DNA from 2 places in the Solibacillus sp. FSL R7-0682 genome. Region 1 is predicted to be linked to the other one. Evidence: riboswitches for the same ligand, from Rfam matches in the RefSeq annotation. Region 1 holds a riboswitch; the other holds the start of a gene.
The links. A riboswitch is a leader RNA that binds a small molecule or an ion and turns the genes downstream of it on or off. The one in region 1 is predicted to bind S-adenosylmethionine.

Region 1 (12,078 bases):
CTGTTAAAGCTTTCAACATAAAATGGGCAACACTGGCTCTTGGTATGGATGAGGAGCCTTTTGGTACACCTTCAAAAGCTTCCTTATAGTCTGTTACAAGTAAGTCATTTTTAAGTCCCATTGGTCGAGCAATCGTATAAATGATGTTCTTTGTTTTATAGTAATTTAGTGCATTGCGATGATCAGCTAAAGGATTAGCAAGCATCTTCATCATTAGCTTTCCTGGTATGCCTGGAATTTCTCCGTCTACACCTGCTGAGGCACAATATACAAGACGCTTTACGCCTGCTTTTACCATTCCGTCTGCAATATTTTTCCCCATTGCTTCAAGCTCGTTTGATTTTTTCATGCCCGTACTGGAGCCTAAACAAGATATAACGGCTTCATGACCAGGAATTGCACTCGCTACATCATTCGCATTAAATGCATCTCCTTGAATAATTGTGACATCTGTCGTTTTTAATTTTTCAGGTGTTCGAACAAAGGCAGTTACGTCATGACCAGCAGCCAAAGCCATTTCTACGAAATGCTGGCCAACACCACCTGTTGCACCAAAGACAATGATTTTCATTGGAATCCTCCCTTTATTTCATTCGTTTGTGTCTGCTTTGCACCTTTCCACATAAAGGTTAAGCCAATCGTAAAGATTAAAATAATGAGCCCTGCAATAAATGGATATAAAATTTGAACATCATATAGTGCGCCAGCAAGTAAAGGACCTAAAATATTTCCGATACTCATATATGCATTATTCATTCCCATGGCAAAACCTTGTTCTTTACCAGCTAGTTTTGAAATAAGCGTTGTTAAAACAGGACGTAAAATAGATGTTGCGAGGAAGATTAATAATGAAATCGCAAAGAACATTGCATAACTTCCTGCAATTATCGATAGGAAAAATCCAATAGCTGTCACGATTAAAAATAATTTTAATACATTTAGCTCGCCTATCGATTTCACAATTCGGTCCACTACAAATAGCTGCATAATCACTCCGACAAGACCAGTTGAAGTTACCATAAAGGCTATTTCCTCTGGTGTCGCACCAAATTGGTTATCAACATATAGTCCAAGTACTGTTTCATAAGCCATTAATCCGAAGCTCATAATAAGCGTAATAACTAAAGGAATAAAAAACGGTTTTTTCACGGATAAAATGATGTCTTTCACCATCGATTGGTTTGGAATATCGAATATTTCAGGCTTTTCTACCTGGCTTTCCTTTAGTGTGAAGAATGACACGACAAAGGCAAGTAATCCGACAATAGCCGATACTAATAGTGGGATTTTTAAACCAAATTGTGCTAAATATCCGCCGATTCCAGGACCAATAACAATTCCTAAAGACATAGCAGCCGAAATAAAGCTATTGCCTTTAGCGCGTTGGTCCATCGTTGTAATATCCGCGACATACGCATAAATAGCAGGTATTAAAAATGCACAACCAATACCACCAATAGCGCGAGAAATATAAAGTAAAACAATGGAGTCTGCAAAATAAAAAATAAACATCGAGATTGCTAACGTTAAAAGCCCGATATTAATTAACGGTCGACGTCCATATTTATCTGTCCATTTACCTCCAATAGGAGACACTAAAAATTGTGCAAAGGCAAAGATTGCAATAATTAATCCAGCGGCTGTACCACCTTGACCAATTTCTTTTAAATATGCAGGAATAACGGGAATAATGATTCCAAAACTTCCAACTGCAATAAACATGTTGAGCATTAGTAATGCTAATTTCTTTCGTTGATCTGTCGTCATGATGTTTCCTTCCTAAAAAACAATTTTTTCATGTAGTCCATTGTAATATGGAATGGATATGAAAACAAATCTCGTTTGTATAAGAGTAATAGCCATAATGGACAATTTTTGGTTTGAAGAGACTATTAGTTAATGGAAAAGGACAATATGGGGGTTAATGGACAAAATGATGATGAAATAGGACAAAACTACAATAATATATGACAATCTGATACACAAACACGAGTGAATAAAATAAAAGCCCAATCTATCGTTTTATTATCACGATAAGATGGGCTCATATAAATTAAACTTGTGCAGTTAAAAATTCCTCAACTTGAGCTGGTGATTTAGCATTAGCACTATGTAAGTGTGCTAGCTTTTCGCCGTTTTGGAAGATTAATAACGAAGGAATTCCCATTACTTGATACTTTTCAGCTAGATCAGGGAAGTTATCTCGGTTGATTGAGTACCAGTCAAATTGATTATGCTCTTCAATAATTGGATCGATAAACATATCCATACGTGTGCAATCTGGACACCAGCCAGCATAAAATTTAATAATCACCTTTTTGTCTGTTCCTGTTAATTCAGTAAATTGTTCAATCGTAGTAATTTCTTGCATATTTATCACGCTCCTTATGCTCATTGTACACAGAAAGGACAATTACGAAAAGTAATTAAGCTTCAAAAGATTGAAAGCGTGTATTTGCCTTTTGTGTATTAAATTAGAATAATATATTTATTTAGAGACTTTAAGAAAATAGAACCTCACTTAAGAGAAGCTATTAATTTGAGCTATGTTTATAAGCAATATGTTTTTCTAAAAATTGTGAGAAAATTATTGCGCAAATTATCAAAATAATCTACACTAAGAACAGAAAAGCTGTTTGAAGTTTTTTTTTCATTTCAAAATGAATGACTGTTCATTCAAAGGAGAAGGGGGAAGTGCTCGTGTCTTACAAAATTCAAAAAGTAGCTGTTTTAGGTTCAGGGGTTATGGGTTCAGGTATTGCAGCACATTTAGCAAACATCGGGATTCCTACACTATTACTTGATATCGTGCCAAATGAGCTAACGAAAGAAGAAGAAGCTAAAGGATTATCACTAGATTCAAAGGTTGTAAAAAATCGTTTTGCAGCTGGTGCACTACAAAAACTATTAAAGCAAAAACCAGCGCCACTTTCATCGAAAAAAAATCTAGCATTAATTACGCCAGGGAACTTTGATGATGATCTAGATAAGTTGAAAGATGTAGACTGGATTATCGAAGTTATCGTAGAAAAATTAGAAATTAAAAAAGGTTTATTTGAAAAGATTGATGCAGTGCGTAAGCCAGGCACAATTGTATCATCGAATACATCAGGGGTAAGCATTAACGCAATGGCGGAGGAACGTTCAGAAGATTTCCAAGCACATTTCCTTGGAACACACTTCTTCAACCCACCACGCTATTTGAAATTACTAGAAGTCATTCCAGCAAACACTACAAAATCAGAAGTTGTCGAGTTCATGAAAGTGTTCGGTGAAGACGTACTTGGTAAAGGTGTTGTAATTGCAAAAGATACACCAAACTTTATTGCCAACCGTATAGGAACATACGGTTTGTTAGTAACAATGCAAGAAATGGTTGCCCGTAATTATTCAGTAGGTGAAGTAGATTCAGTGACGGGGCCAATTATTGGTCGTCCAAAATCGGCGACATTCCGAACACTTGATGTAGTAGGTCTTGATACGTTTGCGCATGTGGCTAAAAACGTATATGACCATACAACGGGTGAAGAGCAAGCGGTATTTGAAGAGTCACCAATTTTAAACAAGATGATCTCAAATGGTTGGTTAGGTGCTAAGTCTGGTCAAGGCTTCTTTAAAAAGGAAGGAAAACAGATTTTAGAATTAAATTTATCAACATTTGAATACGAGCCAACAAAAAAACTTGTTGCCCCTTCTCTTGAAATGGCAAAACAAGCAAAAGGTCCTGGCGGTAAATTAAAAACATTAATATACGCAAAAGACCGCGTTGGTGAATTATTATGGAACTCATTTGCTCCAACATTAATCTATTCTGCCAAGCTATTAGGTGAAATTGCAGATGACATCGTAGCAATTGACAATGCGATGAAATGGGGCTTCGGCTGGGCACAAGGTCCATTCGAAATGTGGGATGCAATCGGGGTAGAAAAATCAATCGAAAAAATGAAAGAAGAAGGGCGTGAAATCCCTGCTTTCGTAACAAGTTTACTAGACAATGGATTCACAACGTTCTATTCAGAAATTGATGGGGACCTAGCTTACTATAATGGTACAGAGTATGTAAAAGTACCAATAAATGAAAAAGCAATTGATTTAAAACGTTATAAGAAAAAACATGGTGTTATTAAAGCAAATTCAGGTGCAAGTTTAATAGACATTGGTGATGGCATTGCATTACTTGAGTTCCACTCTCGTTCAAATGCAATTGGGTTAGATATCATTCAAATGATTAACTATGCAATTGATGAAGTAGAGAAAAATTTCAAAGGCCTTGTTATTGGTAACCAAGGTAAAAACTTCTGTGTGGGAGCTAACCTAGGGATGATTTTAATGGAGGCACAAGACGATAATATTTTCGAATTAGATTTCGTTATTAAGTCATTCCAACAAGCGATGCGCCGTATTAAATATAGTTCGAAACCTGTTGTAGCAGCTCCATTCCAAATGACGTTAGGAGGAGGAGCAGAAGTATGTTTACCAGCTGCACATATTCAAGCTTCAGCAGAAACATATATGGGTCTTGTTGAAGTAGGAGTTGGCCTAATTCCAGGCGGTGGCGGTAACATCGGTCTATATGAAAAATTCATTAAAGGCTTACCGAATGGTGTAGAAGTAGATTACCAGCATATTGCGAATAAAGTATTTGAAACAATTGCAATGGCAAAAGTTTCGACTTCTGGTGAAGAAGCACGTGAAAACAACTTCTTAAACTTTGCGGATGGTATTTCTGTGAACCCAGATCACTTAATTTATGATGCAAAACAGGCAGCATTAGCACTAGCTGAAGCTGGCTACACACCGCCAGTGAAAAAGTTAGTGAAAGTGGTCGGTGCACCGGGATATGCAACATTATTACTTGGAGCTCAAGGTATGTTTGATTCAGGCTTCATTTCAGAGCATGATCTTAAAATTGCAAAGAAATTAGCTTATGTAATTGCCGGTGGTAAAGTACCATATGGAACAGAAGTTTCGGAAGATTATTTATTAAACCTTGAAAAAGAAGCATTCCTACAATTAGTTGCAGACTCAAAATCACAAATGCGTATGCAACACATGCTTGTAAAAGGAAAGCCATTACGTAACTAATGTAAAACGTTCTATTAAATATTTTGCGCTAGCGGCAATATTGCTGCTAGCGATTACAAGGGGGAAACATCATTATGCGTGAAGCCGTTATCGTTGCAGGAGCGAGAACACCAATCGGACGTGCAAAAAAAGGGACACTAGCCAATACACGTCCAGATGATTTTGGTGCAGTAGTAGTTAAGGAAACGTTAAAGCGTGCGGGCTATGAAGGTCCGATTGATGATTTAATTATGGGATGTGCGATGCCAGAAGCAGAGCAAGGAATGAACGTTGCACGTTTAGTTGGAGCACTAGCAGGATTACCTGATACAACACCAGCATTAACAGTAAACCGCTTCTGTTCATCAGGTTTACAAACAATTGCATATGCTGCCGAGCGCATCATGCTTGGTCACTCAAAAGCAATCGTTGCAGGTGGTACTGAATCTATGAGTATGATTCCGATGACTGGTAACACAGTGCGCTTAAATCCAAAATTAGCCGAGGAGGCACCTCAATACTATATCGGTATGGGGCATACAGCAGAAGAAGTAGCAAATCGCTACAACGTTACGCGTGAAGATCAAGATGCATTTGCAGTACGTTCTCATGAATTAGCTGAAAAGGCGATTAAAGAAGGAAAATTTAAAGACGAAATCGTTCCAATAGAAGTGACGGAGTACTATGTGGACGAAAATAATAAATTACAAGAGAAGAAAACTACCTTTGATACAGATGAAGGCGTACGTCCAGGTACTTCACTAGAAGGTTTAGCGAAGTTACGCCCAGCATTTAACGTGAAAGGATCAGTAACAGCTGGTAACGCTTCACAAACATCTGACGGAGCAGCAGCGGTGCTAGTTATGGACCGTGAAGAGGCTGAAAAGCAAGGCATTCAACCACTTGCAAAATTTTTAGGCTTTGCAGTTGGTGGTGTACCACCAGAAGTAATGGGAATCGGTCCAATTGTAGCAGTTCCAAAAGCATTAGAAATTGCGGGGATTACACAAGATGAAGTAGACCTTTGGGAAATTAACGAAGCATTCGCATCTCAATCAATCCAAGTTGTTCGTGAGTTAGGAATTGATATGGATAAAGTGAATGTAAACGGTGGTGCTATCGCATTAGGTCACCCACTTGGCGCAACAGGTGCTATTTTAACTGTCAAATTAATTAATGAGTTAAAACGACGTGGCGGTAAGTACGGTGTTGTAACAATGTGTATCGGCGGCGGAATGGGCGCAGCTGGAGTATTTGAAGTACTTTAACTTTTATAAACAGATTACAAAGACCTTAGGGAGGAATTTATTATGGAACAAACAAAAAGCATTATTAAAGGTGGCGGCTTCTTAATTGAGGACGTAGAAATCAATCGCGTAATTACACCAGAAGACTTTACTGATGAGCAAAAAATGATTGCTCAAACAACACAAGAGTATGTACAAAATGAAGTCGTACCTGTGATTGAAAACTTAGAGCATCATGAATTCGAACATTCAGTACGTTTATTAAAAACTGCGGGTGAGTTAGGTTTATTAGCTGCGGATGTGCCAGAAGAATATGAAGGCTTAGGCTTAGACAAAATTTCGTCAGCATTAATCGCTGAAAAAATGTCACCAGCTGGTGGCTTCTCCATTACACATGGTGCCCATGTAGGGATTGGTTCTTTACCAATCGTATTATTCGGTAATCATGAGCAAAAATCGCACTACTTACCAAAATTGGCTTCTGGTGAGTTAATCGCAGCATATGCACTAACTGAGCCGGGTTCAGGTTCTGATGCATTAGGTGCAAAAACTACTGCAAAATTAAATGATGCTGGAACACACTACATTTTAAACGGTGAAAAGCAATGGATTACAAATGCTGGTTTCGCTGATGTATTTGTAGTTTATGCAAAAATTGACGGCGAGAAATTCACTGCATTTATTGTAGAGCGCTCTTACCCAGGTGTTTCTGTAGGTCCAGAAGAGAAGAAAATGGGCATTAAATCGTCTTCTACTCGTACTTTAATTTTAGAAGATGCAGAGATTCCAGTTGAAAACTTACTTGGTGAAGTAGGTCGTGGTCACGTAATCGCATTCAACATTTTAAATATCGGACGTTACAAACTAGGGGTAGGTACAGTAGGTGCATCTAAACGTGCATTTGAGCTTGCTGTTGCTTACACAAATCAACGTCAACAATTTAAAACAAAGTTATCTGATTTCAACTTAACAAAAGAAAAAATTGCGACAATGGCGTCACATATTTACGCATCTGAGTCATTAAATTACCGAACTGTTGGTTACTTTGAGGACCGCTTAAGTCAGCTATCTGATGACGAACAAAAAGATGGTAAATCAGTTGCTGCTGCAATTGCTGAATATGCAATCGAATGTTCAATTGCAAAAGTATTTGGTTCTGAAACATTAGACTTTGTAGCGGATGAAGCAGTGCAATTACATGGTGGTTACGGCTTCATGGCAGAGTATGAGGTAGAACGTATTTACCGCGACTCACGTATTAACCGTATTTTTGAGGGTACAAACGAAATCAACCGTATGATCGTACCTGGTACATTCATGAAAAAAGCACTTAAAGGTGAGTTACCATTATTACAAGTTGCTCAAGAGTTACAAAATGAGCTATTAATGTTAATGCCTGAGGAAATTGGTGAAGCGGCATTAGAGCAAGAGAAATATTTAGTGAAAAACGCGAAGAAGATTGCTGTTCTTGTAGCTGGTGCAGCGGCACAAAGATTTGGTGCCAAGTTAGATCAAGAACAAGAAGTACTAGTGAATATCGCCAACATTGCAAACCAATTATATGCAATGGAATCTGCAGTAATCCGTACGCAAAAAGCAATTGAGCGTGACGGTGAAGAAAAAGCAGCACAAAAAATTCTATACACACAAATTTTCTGTCAAGAAGCATTTGCAGAAATCGAAAAAGAAGCAAAAGAAACATTACTTGCTTCAGTTGAAGGAGATAATGGTCGTATGATCTTATCAGCGTTACGTAAATTAACTCGTAGCAACCCTTACAACTTAATTCCGAAAAAGCGTGAAGCTTCGGCAAAACTAATTGAAGCTGAAAAGTATGTAGTTTAATAGTTACTAAAAAAAAATCGGGTGCAGGACGCTGCATCCGATTTTGCGTTGTGCTAGCGAATCCGTTACAATAAGAAGAAAGTTCACGATAAAAAGGAGTACCAGCATGACAATTCAATTGATTCAATATCCAAAATGTACAACTTGTAAAAAAGCTCAAAAATGGTTAGACGAAAATGGGGTCCAATACGAAAACATTCATCTTGTCGAGCAAACACCTTCTAAAGAGCAATTAAAAGCATATTATGAAGCAAGTGGCTTGCCATTGAAAAAATTCTTTAATACATCTGGTCAAAAGTACCGTGAGCTTGGCTTAAAAGATAAGCTAGCGAATATGTCTGAGGACGAGCAATTAACATTACTTGCATCAGACGGGATGTTAATTAAACGACCTATCGTTACAGATGGTAATAAATTAACATTAGGATTTAAGGAGTCTGACTTCTCGGAAACTTGGAAATAAAGCGCTATTCTTGTTGAATTTCCGAACGAAATATGGCAAACTGAACATGAATGTACTACATATTACTTGGAGGTTTTCTCATGAGCACACCAAAAGAATTACGTTATACAAAAGAGCACGAGTGGGTAAAAATTGAAGACGGCAAAGCTACAATCGGAATTACTGATTTCGCTCAATCTGAATTAGGTGACATCGTATTCGTTGAGTTACCAGAAGTAGGTGACGAGATTGCAAAAGACCAGCCATTCGGTAGCGTTGAGTCTGTAAAAACAGTTTCTGAACTATACGCGCCTGTATCAGGTACTGTAGTAGCTATTAATGAAGAACTTTCAGACAACCCAGAATACGTTAATGAATCTCCATACGGCACGGCATGGATGATTACAGTAGAATTATCGGTAGAAGCAGAAGTAGAAGATTTAATGGATGCTGACGCTTATGCGGAATTAATCGAACAATAATTAATTTTTGCGCTAAAATCTGAGTGATCAGGTTTTAGCGTTTTTTTTATAATATAAAATAGGCGAGGATTCTTAATAATGAGTCATATGGTATGCTCTTAGTATTAGAGAAGCTATGAAGGAGGCTCACAATGGAAAAATGTATTATCGTTGAGGGACGTTCAGATAAGCTAAAAATTACCCCGCTTTTTAATGAACAAGTAGAGATTCTTTGTACAAATGGTACAATTAGTGAAGACGATTTAATTGAATTATTAGAACCATATGAGCATTATGAAATGGTGACGATGTTTGATGCAGATCGAAATGGTGAAAAATTACGTAAGCTCATGAACCGCGTCTATTCAGAGGCGCAACATTTAATTATTCCATTTCAATTTCGAGAAGTAGCCGAAACACCAACCAAAGTTTTAATTAAGCTTCTTAAAGATGCGAAATTTATTATTAAAGAAGGATGACATCAAGATGGAACAGTGGACGAAAGAAGTATGGGAACAACAAATCCAGCAACATCGGAAAACAGCCTTATATATTTATACACCAATGTGTGGCACATGTGGTGTAGCAAAAAAAATGTTAGAAGTAATTGAGCAATTATTACCGGATTTTCCATTAGGTATGACAAATATCAATTATATGGAGCAATTAGCTTACGAATTGAAAATTGAAAGCGTACCTTGCTTAATTATTTCAGAAGATGGTCAAATTACAGAAAAGATATATGCATTTCAATCCGTACCTTTTTTGTATGAAATATTAAAAAAATAATTGACGTATGCAGTTTACCATGATAAAGTAACATTCATAATAAATAAACTTAATAGCGTTACTCTTATAAAGAGTGGTGGAGGGAAGTGCCCTATGAAGCCCGGCAACCAGCATTATATTTAATGAAAAGGTGCCAATTCACACAAAGATTATCTTTGAGAGATGAGAGAACGGTTCAGCGTATATGTGAAAACCTTTCTACTTGTCTTTGTAGAGAGGTTTTTTATTGTTAGATGGCGCTTTTAACGCCTTTGTTCGATTTCGAAGATGCGAAATGTGCAGGAATGTTTTGAAAATAACTGGTTGGTTATTTCAGATTAAAGGAGTTTAAACAATGATTGATATACAAAATATAACGAAAGTTTACAAGACGAAAAGCGGCGAGCTTAAAGCAGTAGATAATGTAAACTTATCGATTAAAAATGGAGAAATATTTGGCATTATCGGTTATAGTGGTGCCGGTAAAAGTACAATGATTCGCCTGTTAAATGGGTTAGAAAAGCCAACTACCGGTTCAGTTATTGTCAACGGCCAAGATATTTCGAAGGCTTCCGGAACTACTCTACGTGAAGCGCGACAAAAGATTAGCATGATTTTTCAGCATTTTAATTTACTTTGGTCTCGTACAGTTGAGGAGAATATTGCATTTCCATTAGAAATTGCTGGAGTACCAAAAGAAGCACGTGCAAAGCGTGTAGAAGAATTAATTGAGCTTGTAGGTTTATCTGGCCGCGGTAAAGCTTACCCATCACAGCTATCGGGTGGGCAAAAGCAACGTGTCGGAATAGCAAGAGCACTTGCCAACAATCCAGAAGTCTTATTGTGTGATGAAGCGACATCAGCACTTGATCCAGAAACAACGGAATCAATATTAGAGTTACTGTTAGACATTAATAAAAAAATCGGCTTAACGATTGTTCTAATTACCCATGAGATGCATGTTATTCGGAAAATATGCCATCGTGTCGCTGTTATGGAAGCCGGTAAGGTAGTTGAGCAAGGGGATGTTCTTCAAGTATTCCAACAGCCTCAAGCACCAATTACGAAAAACTTTGTATCACAAGCATCAGGGGAAACACAAGAAATGCAAGCTTCCATCGAGCATATTTTAGCGAATCATCCATCTGGTAAGATTGTAAAATTAAGCTTCGTTGGTCAAACGACAGAGCAACCTGTTATTTCACAAATCATTAAGCAATTTGATATTGTCGTAAATATTGTTCACGGTAAAATTTCAACAACAACTAGTGGTTCATTAGGTACTCTATACATTCATATTGACGGTACTCCAGATCAAGTGACTGCCGCATTAAATGTTTTAGCGCAACATGAAATTCAAACGGAGGTGATTGAGCATGCTTGAGCAATTATTTCCGAATGTTGACTGGGGTAAAATGATGGAGGCAACATACGAAACATTGTATATGACAACAATTGCTACGGTCATTACATTCGTGTTAGGGATTATTATCGGAATTGTTCTCTTTTTAACGAGTGACAATCAGTTGTGGGCGAACAAAGCCGCACACTTTTTAACTGGATCAATAGTAAATATTTTCCGTTCGATTCCATTTATCGTTTTAATCATTTTATTAATTCCATTCACAAAGTTCCTTCTAGGAACAATTCGTGGTGCGAATGCAGCATTACCTGCATTAATTATTGGTGCTGCACCATTCTATGCTCGTATGGTATTAATCGCACTCCGAGAAATTGATAAAGGAGTTATTGAAGCGGCACGATCAATGGGTGCGAAAACGTCAACAATCATTTGGAAAGTGCTAATTCCAGAAAGCTTACCTGCTCTAATTTCAGGGATTACTGTTACAGCCGTTGCATTAGTAGGCTATACAGCAATGGCTGGAATTATCGGTGCAGGTGGTTTAGGAAACCTGGCATTCTTAGATGGTTTCCAGAGAAACCGTACTGACGTAACATTAATGGCGACGATCTTAATTTTAGTCGTGGTATTTATTATTCAATACATCGGAGATTTTATTACAACAAAGGTAGACAAGCGATAGTTAGAGGCGCAGGCCGTAATTATACTGATTTAGTTTTGAAGCTTTTGTATTTAAAAAATAGACGCACACTTAATTAGTGGCGCGTCTTCACGGAGAATTTACTGAATATAAAAAATGTTTCGTAAAACTAAATCAAAAATTTAAAAATAAGGTAGGGTAAAACAATGAAAAAATTATTATCAAGCGTTATTTTAGGTGCTTCAGTT
Region 2 (12,078 bases), 690 kb from region 1:
CTTTAAAGAAGTCTGCAGCTGCCATCGAATAGCCTTCACAAAATAATGCTGTACCGAGTGGGCTTATTGATGAAACGTGTGCACCATAAACGTAATCGACACCGTCGAGGCAACCGTCTTTCACCATGGAAATGGCACCGCCTGGAGCGGATTCTTCCGCAAATTGGTGAATAAATACAATATTACCGTGTAATGAATCACGGAAGGATGAAAGTGTTTTTGCCAAACCAAGAAGTGCTGCAGTATGGATGTCATGTCCGCATGCATGACTTACACCATCTATTTTAGACTTGTATGGAACATCCTTTTCATCTTGAATTGGCAAAGCATCAAAATCTGCACGTAAGGCAATTGTTGGCCCATCAAAAGCGCCTTTTAAATAACCAACAACTCCATTTCCTCCGACTTTTTCCTTTACTTCGATGCCATAAGAAGTAAGCTTTTCCGCAATGAGCTTGGGTGTATTGACTTCTTGGAAGGATAGCTCTGGATACATATGTAAATGTCTCCGTAACTCCACCATAACCGTGTAATTTGCCTGTAAATCCACATGTAAACTTTCTTTTAAAGTCATTCAATCCACTCCTTGTGTTAAATAATGAATTTAGAAAATGCTATTAATTTATATGAGTAGTTATTCCTAAGAAGTACGATATTCCTTTTAAAATACAAATAAGTATAAAAATTCTGTATATTTAGATAATTAACGGTAATTATAACTCAATATTTCGTTTTACGGAATACTTTTCAATAAAATAAAAAATACGCATAAGTGAAATGATTTCACTCATGCATATTTCTTATTCCTTTATTCCATGCTTTCGGTCGAGTGTCACAATTCGTGCAGCATCATTCGGTCGATTCATAATTAAATCGGCTAAGATTTTTGAGCCGAGCATACTATAAACCGTGCCATTTCCCCCATATCCAAGTAAATAAAAGTGATTCGGTTTACTCGGATGTTCACCGATAAACGGTAAATGATCGACGGATTCACCGAATGATGCACAATATTTATAAGGTGCTTCAAAAGATTCACCGGGCAAAAGTTCATGTAACCGATTCAGTAATAGTTGCCCCATATGGTCAATTTTACTTTCGCTATTAGAAGGGGTTGCATTCCCTTCATCTAATCCACCGATAATAATTCTATTATCAATTGTTTTTCTCATATAAATGTAAGGACGGGCAGTTTCCCAAATGAGGGCATTTTCAAACCAATCCATTTCTCTAGTTTGTGGCTCTGTTACGATGGCATAAGAACGATTAACATCAGTCCCCTTCATCCTTCCATAAGGCAGTCTTTCATAGCCCGTTGTGTAAATCATCCTTTTTGCTGTAAAAACTCCCTCAATTGTGTGTACGACTACATGGGTTTCTTCGTCTTCAATAATATTGACAATCGTTTGTTCAAAAACATCTAGACCGCGTGTTTTTAATTGCTCTGTTAAGCTAACCACAAATTTATAAGGATTAATTTCTGCATCATTTTCTGTAAAAAGTACGGCTTCGGTTTCGAATGGTAGTCTTTTTTTTGTGACGATGCCATTCCAATATTCTGCAGGGAAACCATGTTTAATCAATGTTTTACACTCTTTTTCTAATTTTTTTACATCCATCTTCTTACTTGCAAAACAAATGCTAGGTCTTCGAATAAAATCTGCGTGACTTGGTAATGTTAAAGCAATTTCTTCTATAGAATCTACGGCTTCATAGCAAAATTTATAAAATGTAACTGCATCTTGCTCACCAATTAAGTCGGCTAATTCATGTAGCTGAATATCGTTGGAATATTGTAATAGACCTGTATTAGCTAATGTGCTCCCTGAACCGATTTCATTTCTTTCAATCAATGCGACTTGAAGTCCTTCATCTAGTAATGCTTTTGCAGTAAGAACTCCACTCATGCCACCTCCGACTATAAGCGCATCATAGTGGGGTTTAATAGGAGGGTTTATATGAGTTGGTTTAGAAAAAGTAGTTGGCCAAAATAATGTTCCACTGTGTAAGTTCATTTTTATCCTCCTCAAAACTTTTCTATGTTTTTCCCCGAATTTTTGGAGATATAATCACTTGTTAATTATTTTATTTTTGATAAAAATTCTTAATAAAATGTAAAAAAGGGTAATAAAAAGAAATAACAGAAATGGGAGGAATGATTTTGGATCCAATCCTTTTTGGTGTATTTACATTGCTATATATATTCGTGTTAATTTGGGGGGTAAAGAGACATAAAAAAACCGCTTCGGCCATTTTATTTTTAGTGGTCATTGCATTAATTTATGATAATGGGGTTTTAGCTGTTGGTCATTTAATTGGGGGAGGGGAGCTATTGGAGCTACTGAACTACGGGCGATATTGGCTTCATGCTTTATTTACACCAACCCTTATCTTGTTTTCTTACTTTATTTTGAGGGAAGCAGGTATTCATCTGGCACAAAAAAACTGGATGCTCTATTTGTATAGTAGCTTGACCATCGTCGCAATAATTGCTGAGTATTTTGTAGAATTACATGGACTTCGGTTAGCAATTCAAGATGCATATGGTGTACTGAGCTATGTATCGACACAAGAAGCTTCTGGTCCACCGCCGATGATCGTAATTGTACTTGTAGCATTGCTGTTTGCATCTATAGCGTTATGGTGGAAGGTAGAATGGTGGTGGATGCTAGTTGGTACGGTCGTAATGAGTTTAGGGAGTGCTATACCAATAGATGTTGGAAGTAACGCTATTACAAACGCATTTGAACTGTTTTTAATTATAATGCTCATGTTAACAGCTATTCATTTTTCGAATAAATCCTACTTATATAATTAACACTCATTTATAACGGTAGAAATTAGAATTTTAGCGGTAAAGTTCGTATAATTTAAGTAATGACGTTTTGAAATGGAGTTTAACAAATGAAGACATATAGTTTTAAATTATTTGGTGGATATAAAGTAGAGGTCGATAAAAATGAAGTGGCGATTGATTATAATGGTGAGAAATGGTGGATTATTACTAGAGCTAAACCGCGTAAGAAGACGATTGCCTTTGACGAGTTGATTCGCATTGATTATAAAGAATCAGGCATTACTTTTGGCTATGTACGATTTATTACGAAAGAAAATGAGGAGTATCTTAGTAGCTCTTATGTAGCCCAGCACGATGAAAATGCGTTTATGGTAGAAAAGGATGAGCTTGCGAAATTGAATGAAGTGTTAGAACTACTGAAAAAATATAATAAAAATATCGAAATAAAATTATTAAAAGCTTAGCGCAGTGCTAAGCTTTTAATAATTTAAAAAATTGTTTAATTATAGAAGTGCTTTCGCCTTTAATGCTTGTTGGTGAGTTGCTTTTGCTTCTTTTACAAGCTTAGGAGATTGTAAAAACGCAAAGCCTGTTTCCGCAAGAGCGATAGCACCTGTAATCAGTGCTTCATAACCTTTATCAGAGTTGGCAGCATCACGGAACTCATTTGTATGAGCGACTAAATCATCTGTGCCAATTTTAATATAGCCATGTGAGGTCGGCACTTCATAGCTTATATTTCCAGCGTCTGTTGAGCCAGGAGAACGGTGACCACGTGGGTGTACGTCTTCTCCAAGCGTAGATAATTTTTCAGCTAATATGCGGTCTATTACTTCGTTCACAACAAGGTCCTTAACTTCATTTTGGAAGCGTTCCACTTTTACTGTTGCACCAGTAGCAAGTGCTGCACCTTCTGCAATTTGACGGATTTTATTTGATACTTCCTCTGTTTTTGACCAAGAAGTAGCACGAATATAAAAGCGTGCGGATGCATAGTCAGGGACGATATTTGGTGCATCCCCACCATGTGTAATAATACCATGAATACGAACATCCGACGGCACGTGTTGACGCAAAGCATTAATGCTGTTGAATAATTGAATCACTGCATCTAATGCGTTAATTCCTTTGTCTGGAGAAGCAGAAGCGTGTGCTGCTTTTCCGTAAAAGTGAAAATCTAGGGGATCTACTGCAAGAGATTCATTTGTCACGCCTGTTTTGCCAGAAGGGTGGAGCATCATCGCAATATCAACATTTTTAAGGAAACCATGACGAACGAAACTACCTTTTGCACTACCATTAGGGCCACCTTCTTCAGCTGGTGTACCTAGCACAATTACTTTACCACCTACCGTATCAATTGTCTCTGCAAGGGCAATAGCTGCCGCAATACTTGTGACACCAATAATATTATGACCACATGCATGACCAAGACCGGGTAAAGCGTCGTATTCTGCTAAATAGGCAATGGTTGGGCCGGGTTTACCGCTATCTTTATGTGCATAGAAGGAAGTTTCATGGCCCGCTACAGCTGTATCTACTATAAAGTTTGCCTCGCGTAAAACTTTTACTAGCTGCTCGCTAGCGAAAACTTCTTGATTTCCGATTTCAGGATTTGCGTGTATTGCTTTACTTACGGTGATGTAAGCCTCTTTATTTTGATAGACGGATTGTGCAATAACTGATTTGCTTTCAACTGTAACTGACATGATAATTCCCCCTCGTTATTTTGATTGTACTTTTAAATCTTCGAAAGTTTGTTGTAGTTCACCATCTGATAGGACCGTCATGATTTGACCACCCTTTGTATCATCGTGAATTGCTTTTTCAATTTCCTCTGTGTGATAGAGCTCAATAATTTTTTGATATACTTCATTGTCCTTATCTTCTGCTCGTCCAGCAATGATATTCACGTAAGGGAAAACACTTTCATCTTCAGCTAGCTCTCGGTAAATTGGATCCTCACCAGGATTTAAACCCGCTTGTCCAGCGATTCCGTTATTGATAACAGCAGCTACAACATCAGGTAAAACGTGTGGTGTTTGCTGTGCGGTCATTGGAATGATATCTAAGTTTAGTTTGTTGGCAGTAATTTTTGATGGATCTCCGAATAACCCGAAGTCCTCTGCTAATTGGATAAAGCCTGCTGATTCTAATAGGCGCAATGCACGTGCTTGGTTAGAAGGATCATCAGGGATGGCAATTTTGTCACCTTCTTTTATTTCCTTTATATCTTTAATTTTTTCTGAATATAAGCCAAGTGGGGCAAACACAGTTGAGCCTAATGGAATTAAATCATTGCCACTTTCGTTGACATAACTTGCTAAAAATGAAATGTGTTGAAAGGCGTTTAAGTCGACTTCGCCTTGTGCTAATGCATTATTTGGTAATGTATAGTCGGCAAATTCAACCAATTCAATTTCGATACCTTCTTTTTCTAACTTCTCTTCTAAAATCGGCCACTGTGCACCGTCTGCACCATTTACACCAATTTTTACGACTTCATTTTCGTTGCCTCCACAAGCTGCTAATGTAAAGGCTGATACGGCTGTTACTGCTGATAATAATAATTTTTTCATGTTATTTTTCTCCTATCGTCTTAATATTTTTTTTGCTAAGAAGTTACCTAACCACTGAGCTAGCTGTACAAGAATAATTAATATAATAACTGTCACTATCATGACGCTACCGTCAAATCGCTGATAACCATAGGTGATTGCAATGTGACCTAAACCACCGCCGCCAACTGTTCCTGCAATAGCAGAGAAGTCGATTAAGCTGATTGTGACGAAGGTTAAACCTAAAATAAGGGGACCTAACGCTTCCGGAATTAATACCGTAAAAATAATTTGCAGTGGACTTGCCCCCATCGCTTTTGCCGCTTCAATAACACCTGGATCGATACTAATTAAGTTTGTTTCAACAATGCGCGCAATTCCAAAGGCGGCTGCAATCGTCATAGGGAAAACAGCTGCAGTTGTTCCAATTGTTGTCCCCATAACGATTCGAGTTAGAGGAGATAGCGCAACTAAGAAAATAAGAAATGGAATCGGGCGAATAATGTTGATTAAAATATTCAGCACAGTGTATGTAATTTTACTTTCCAAAATATTATTTTCTCGTGTTACAAATAAAAGTAAACCTATTGTTATACCAAGAATAGAGCCAAAAATAAGCGTTAAAATAACCATGTAGAGCGTTTCGCCAGTTGCTTCAATAATTCTTGGCCAAAATGTATTCCAATCAACCTTCATTTAAAATAACCTCCTCTACTTCTACTCGCTGTGAAAGCTCGTTGATCACTTGTTTCACCTGTGCATCATTCCCTTGGAAGGAAATAAGTAAGTTCCCGAACATTTTATTTTGGAGCTCTCGTACAGAACCGTAAATAATGTTGAAGGGTACTTGATGCTTTTGGGTGATTTCAGAAAGTAGCGGGTTATGGGTTAATGAGCCTTTAAATAAGATACGATATAAATGCTGACCACCAGACTGTTGCCATTCTTTTAATATTTGCTCGGACGGAATGTCTTGGTGTACGGATTGAATAAAGCGCTGTGTAGTTGGATGCTGTGGTTGTGTAAATACCTCATATACTTCCCCCTCCTCAATGACTTGCCCCTTTTCCATGACCGCAACGCGATTACAAATCGATTGGATAACATGCATTTCATGTGTAATTAATAAAACCGTAATTCCGAGTTCTTGATTTACTTGCTTTAATAGTTTTAATATATCGGCAGTCGTTTCCGGATCGAGTGCAGAAGTTGCTTCATCACAAATTAAAATATCCGGATTCGTCGCAAGTGCGCGGGCGATGCCGACACGTTGCTTTTGCCCCCCTGATAACTGTTCAGGGTAGTCTTTTGCTTTTTCAGATAAGCCAACGAATTTCAATAGTTCCGCTGTTCGTCGTTCAATTTCAGCTTTTGGGGCCCCAGCTAGTTTTAATGGATAGCCAATATTTCCTGCGACAGTACGTGACGTCATTAGATTAAAGTTTTGAAAAATCATCCCAATACGTCGGCGCAATTGACGAAGATCTTTTTGGGATATCGTCGCTAAGTCAATACCTTGGACTTTGATGGAGCCTGTTGAAGGCTTTTCAAGTAAATTGACGAGACGAAGCAGGGTACTTTTCCCAGCGCCACTAAATCCGATAATGCCAAAAATATCGCCTTGATTGACCGTTAAGTTAACGTCTTTTACTGCATGTACGTCCCGATCTTTCGCTTTAAATACTTTGGATACATTTGAAAATTCAATCATATTAAAACCTACTTTCATTCCGCTACTAAAGTTATTGTTGAAAAATAAAAAACCTTCCGCATCATAAAAAATAAGATACGAAAGGTTGAAAGGACAATTTTCACCGCTTTTGATCTTATCTTCCAAGTTTGCACTTGCAGGATTTGGCACATTGCATAATAGCTGTTGCCGAGACTTCAAAGGGCCTGTCCCTCCATCTCTCTTGATAAGAAAAATATTTAGTTGCGTTTAATATGTCCCTAATCTTAAAGCCTAGTAAACTGGTTGTCAATATAAAAATAAAAATATTTTAATTTTTCCGAGTAAAACTTTTTTTCTGAAAACAAGTAATGGAAATGCTGTTTTATCCAAATTTATGCGGTTATATAAGTAAGAAGAAACCCTTATTTCAAATAATAGTTTTTAAAAATTTTTGTACAAAAAATAATGATTAATGTAGTAAAAAAATTTATAAATAAACACATCCTTAAAGGGTACATTAGCCATTTTTAGGGTAGTTGTAATAAGATAAAGGAAATAAAATGTTGTAAATGGGAGGTTTTCTAATGAATGCATGGTTATTAGCTGCAATTATTGTTTTGATACTCGCGGTCGTAGTATTTGTAGGATGCTTGGCTATAGTTGTAGTCCCGTTAAGAAATACAATCAAAGTACTTTTAACACATGTTCAGGGCATTCAAAAGCAGTTGGAGGGTATACAAACACAAACTGTAGCGCTAACAGTGACAATGGATCGGATAAAAAAGGACATTGATAATAAAAAGGAAACCATTCAATTGGTTATTCAATCTGTAAAAGAGACGAGTACCGTATTAAATAAAGTAAGCGAATCTTCACAAGCTGCAACAACGGCAATTGTAAGGCAGTTAAATACAGATTCAGAAAAACAGGCACAGACAGAGCAATGGATAAATACCGCGATGAAATTTATAAATCGCAAAGCTCAGTAGTGGTGGAAAGGGCATTCTACAATTGGAGTGCCCTTTCACACTTTTGAAAAGGGTAATTAAACTAGATTGCTTCCGCTTTTTCTAGATGCTCTTTATGTACTTAAAGTAATTGTTCGATTGCCAATTCGATATCAAGCATAGATGTATCTGGCTCAAAGCGTTGAATAACCTTACCTTTTTTATCAACTAAAAACTTTGTGAAGTTCCAACGAATATTACGCCCGATTAAATAGTCAGGGAAGTTTTCTTGAATATGATTAAATAGCATTTTTTGTTGCATCGTCTGTTGCGCAAAAGGAGGGCAATCTACTTTATGCTTTAAATAATTGAAAAGTGGGTGAGTAGCATTACCGTTCACTTCAATTTTTTCGAAAATAGGGTATTGTACACCGAATTGAAGTTTACATTTTGAAGCAGAAGTTTGGCCATCTTCAGGGTTTTGATTGCCAAATTGATTACAAGGGAACGATAAAATCTCTAGGCCGCTTGTTTTATATTTTTCATATAGCTTTTGCATATCCTCGTATTGATAAGTAAATTGACACTCACTAGCAGTATTAACGATTAGCATTGCTTTATCACGGTATGTTTCCATTGATAAAATTTCACCATTTGGTTTTTTAATTAAGTAATTATATATACTCATGAGCATTCTCCTATATAAAGTTATTTTATATTAATTATATAGGCGTAATTATATAGTTTCCAGAATTTCGCCTTAACTAGAAGAGTAAACGCTTCAAATTTTAATCAATCTTAAAATTCAAAGAGTTTGATTACTACGATGGCAAAAACGAGATAGCTAGTAATTAATTATTTTTCCTCATTCATATTTACTCAACTAATTTAAAAAATTACTCCCTACATCTCTCCTTACTATAAAAGTAAAAGAGAAAACGCTTTATTCTGTTATATAACAAAAGTTGCTACTTAACGATTTGCTTTTCTGAAATACGGTTATTCCTTAAAAAACATTGATGTCACAAAGTGTTCAAAGAAAGCGTTTTAATTATGAACACATTGTGAAAACCAACAAATATCTCTTTTATTTAAAAAAAATCGGAGTAGAATGAGAGAGGAATAAGATGTTATATAACAAGTTGCAAAAGTCAGTGGGGAATGAACGATTTTATAATGAAAATTTGAAATCAAAGGAGAAATGAACCATGTGGGTAGTGACAGTATTTAATAATCAAAATGATATTCGTATGTTTGAATACACAACAAAAGCAGAAGCGGCAAAAGAATTAGCCAAATATAAAAATGCCGTATTATCATATACAAAATAAAAGGAGCAAAAAATATGTGGATCATTACTGTTTTCAATAATCGAAACGATATTCGTATGTTCGAGTACAATACAAAAAATGAAGCAACACAAGAATTAGCCAAATATTCGAATGCTGTATTATCATATACGAACTAAAAAACAGTAGCCCTGCTACTGTTTTTTGTTTGTTCATTTTATATTATTTCCGCTTTAAGTAAAAATTCAAATTTTTGGTAGATTTATATGGTACAATAATCATTAAAAATTCTGGAGGGGAAAATATGTTTACATACTCAATTGATGAAGAACTATCATTAAAATTAGTTACGCTTCTAGATGCACCGAGAATTTTTGAATTAACAGAACAGTCTCGAACTTATTTACGTGAATGGTTACCTTGGCTCGATTCAACGAACACCGTATATGATACAGAAAACTATGTGAAATTTTCAATGAAGCTTTTTGCAGAAAACAACGGATTAAATACAGCGATTTTGTATAGGGGAGAGATTGTAGGAATTGCAGGATTTAACCAATTGAACTGGGGAAACAAAACAGCATATATTGGTTATTGGTTAGGCGAATCTTATCAAGGAAACGGTATTATGACACGTGTTGCTAAAGGGCTGACAAATATAGCCTTTGATGAATTTAATATGAATAAGGTTGAAATTCGAGCTGCAATCGAGAACAAAAAAAGTCGAAGTGTTCCGGAACGATTAGGTTACGTCTACGAAGGAACAATACGTAGCGCTGAGTGGTTATATAATCATTATGTAGATCATGCAGTTTACGGGATGCTTGCAGAAGAATGGGAAAATAAATAAATATCTCGCTTGTAGATAGAATAGGTAGAGATTTTTAACTTCAAAACATGATAAATGAGAACAAACAAATATTTTAGAGGGAGAGAATTCTATTGTAGTATGTAGAATTCTTTCTTTTTTAATGAAAATAAAAAACATAAATGCATTTACTTCTTGTGATTTTTCAATAATGTTAATTCAAAATAATTCTTTATTATGTATAAAATTATATTAGTTTTGTTTATTTTTTGTAAAAAATCGTTTTGAATGAAAGGGTTTGAAAGGGATTGTTGATTTTCCAATGTGGGGATATTAGTATTATTCACTTGTTCCAAACAGTTGACGGGAGTTGTATATTATAAGATAATTTTAATGGTAATTATAATTATTTTATAATAATTATAAGTTAGGTACTTGGAACTTTAAGGAGGAAAAATATAATGGCTTTAATCGGTAAAGAAATTGCAGAATTTAACGCGAAAGCTTATCAAAAAGGTGAGTTTATCGACGTATCTTCAGAAAACTTCAAAGGACAATGGTCAGTGGTATGCTTCTATCCGGCAGATTTTACTTTCGTTTGCCCAACTGAATTAGAAGACTTACAAAACGAATATGCTACATTAAAATCTTTAGGGGTTGAAGTTTACTCAGTATCTACTGACACTCACTTCACTCATAAAGCTTGGCATGACACTTCTGATGCAATCGGTAAAATTGAGTACATTATGATTGGTGATCCATCACACGTTATTTCTAAGGCATTTGACGTGTTAAATGAAGAAGATGGTTTAGCAGAGCGTGGAACATTCATCATCGATCCAGATGGTATTGTACAAGCTTACGAAATCAACGCTGGTGGTATCGGTCGTGATGCATCGACTTTAGTTAACAAAATTAAAGCAGCTCAATACGTACGTAACAATCCAGGTGAAGTTTGCCCAGCTAAATGGCAAGAAGGCGGCGAAACATTAACACCAAGTCTAGACTTAGTAGGTAAAATCTAAGTTTTAGCGAACGAACGCGAAGTGGAAACACTTTAAATAGCAAACAGGGGCGACAAAGAACAATCTTCACCGATTGATTTTTGTCGCTCTGTTTTTAATTCATTACGGAAGAACGCAGTATTGTAGAAAGGGAAACGTAATTTCTCTTCGACATAAGGAAGAAAATTCTTTTCCGGTTTTATGTGGAAGGTGTATCTTTCTAACGATAAACTCTCTATCGTTTCAAACAACAAGAAACGAGGTGATTCGCTTGCTGTATTCGAGAGAGAATGAGGATTTATTTTTTGTTTTAAACAATAAATTCACGTCATACAGCAGCAAACTCAATGTTAGATAATCAAATTAAAGCACAATTGCAGCAATACTTAACAATGCTTGAAGGAGACTTAGTATTAAAAGTAAGTGTTGGCGAAGATAAAACATCAAAAGAAATGTTAGAACTAGTAACAGAATTAGAAAAAATGTCTCCACGCATCACAATGGAACAAACACAATTAGAACGTACACCGAGCTTTAGCGTTAATAAAGTAGGAGAAGATTCTGGTGTTGTATTTGCAGGCTTACCACTAGGTCACGAATTTACATCTTTAGTGTTAGCGTTATTACAGGTTTCAGGCCGTGCACCAAAAGTAGATGATGCGGTAATTAAACGTATTAAAGCAATTAAACAACCTATGAAGTTTGAAACATATGTAAGCTTAACTTGTCACAACTGTCCAGATGTTGTCCAGGCGTTAAACATTATGGCTGTATTAAACCCAAACATTTCAAATACGATGGTTGAGGGTGGCGCATTCCAAGACGAAATTAAAGAACGAGACATTATGGCTGTACCTACAGTTTTCTTAAACGGTGAAAACTTCGGTGGTGGTCGAATGGAATTAGAAGATATTTTAACAAAACTTGGTGAAGTATCGGATGGATCTGAGTTTGCGGATATAGAACCTTATGATGTATTAGTTGTTGGTGGCGGTCCAGCGGG

Region 2: linked by a shared signal. The riboswitch ahead of MKZ17_RS01075 (methionine ABC transporter ATP-binding protein) and the one ahead of MKZ17_RS04480 (methionine ABC transporter ATP-binding protein) in region 1 are both predicted to bind S-adenosylmethionine.

Annotation. Positions count from the first base shown of each region.
Region 1 is NZ_JBBOUI010000001.1:885,131-897,208, forward strand. It holds gene MKZ17_RS04430 (NAD(P)-dependent oxidoreductase) at 1-571, opposite strand, end outside; gene MKZ17_RS04435 (MFS transporter) at 568-1,767, opposite strand; gene MKZ17_RS04440 (thioredoxin family protein) at 2,054-2,371, opposite strand; gene MKZ17_RS04445 (3-hydroxyacyl-CoA dehydrogenase/enoyl-CoA hydratase family protein) at 2,701-5,085, shown strand; gene MKZ17_RS04450 (acetyl-CoA C-acetyltransferase) at 5,160-6,332, shown strand; gene MKZ17_RS04455 (acyl-CoA dehydrogenase family protein) at 6,375-8,156, shown strand; gene MKZ17_RS04460 (arsenate reductase family protein) at 8,263-8,619, shown strand; gene gcvH (glycine cleavage system protein GcvH) at 8,700-9,080, shown strand; gene MKZ17_RS04470 (toprim domain-containing protein) at 9,212-9,538, shown strand; gene MKZ17_RS04475 (thioredoxin family protein) at 9,546-9,848, shown strand; SAM riboswitch class I at 9,910-10,017, shown strand; gene MKZ17_RS04480 (methionine ABC transporter ATP-binding protein) at 10,183-11,211, shown strand; gene MKZ17_RS04485 (methionine ABC transporter permease) at 11,204-11,872, shown strand; gene MKZ17_RS04490 (MetQ/NlpA family ABC transporter substrate-binding protein) at 12,037-12,078, shown strand, end outside.
Region 2 is NZ_JBBOUI010000001.1:199,282-211,359, forward strand. It holds gene MKZ17_RS01040 (M20 metallopeptidase family protein) at 1-574, opposite strand, end outside; gene MKZ17_RS01045 (NAD(P)/FAD-dependent oxidoreductase) at 801-2,015, opposite strand; gene MKZ17_RS01050 (phospholipid phosphatase) at 2,162-2,818, shown strand; gene MKZ17_RS01055 (hypothetical protein) at 2,905-3,261, shown strand; gene MKZ17_RS01060 (M20 family metallopeptidase) at 3,301-4,506, opposite strand; gene MKZ17_RS01065 (MetQ/NlpA family ABC transporter substrate-binding protein) at 4,522-5,376, opposite strand; gene MKZ17_RS01070 (methionine ABC transporter permease) at 5,389-6,051, opposite strand; gene MKZ17_RS01075 (methionine ABC transporter ATP-binding protein) at 6,041-7,066, opposite strand; SAM riboswitch class I at 7,179-7,278, opposite strand; gene MKZ17_RS01080 (DUF948 domain-containing protein) at 7,612-8,016, shown strand; gene MKZ17_RS01085 (glutathione peroxidase) at 8,117-8,662, opposite strand; gene MKZ17_RS01090 (hypothetical protein) at 9,183-9,305, shown strand; gene MKZ17_RS01095 (hypothetical protein) at 9,320-9,442, shown strand; gene MKZ17_RS01100 (GNAT family N-acetyltransferase) at 9,568-10,113, shown strand; gene ahpC (alkyl hydroperoxide reductase subunit C) at 10,533-11,096, shown strand; gene ahpF (alkyl hydroperoxide reductase subunit F) at 11,423-12,078, shown strand, end outside.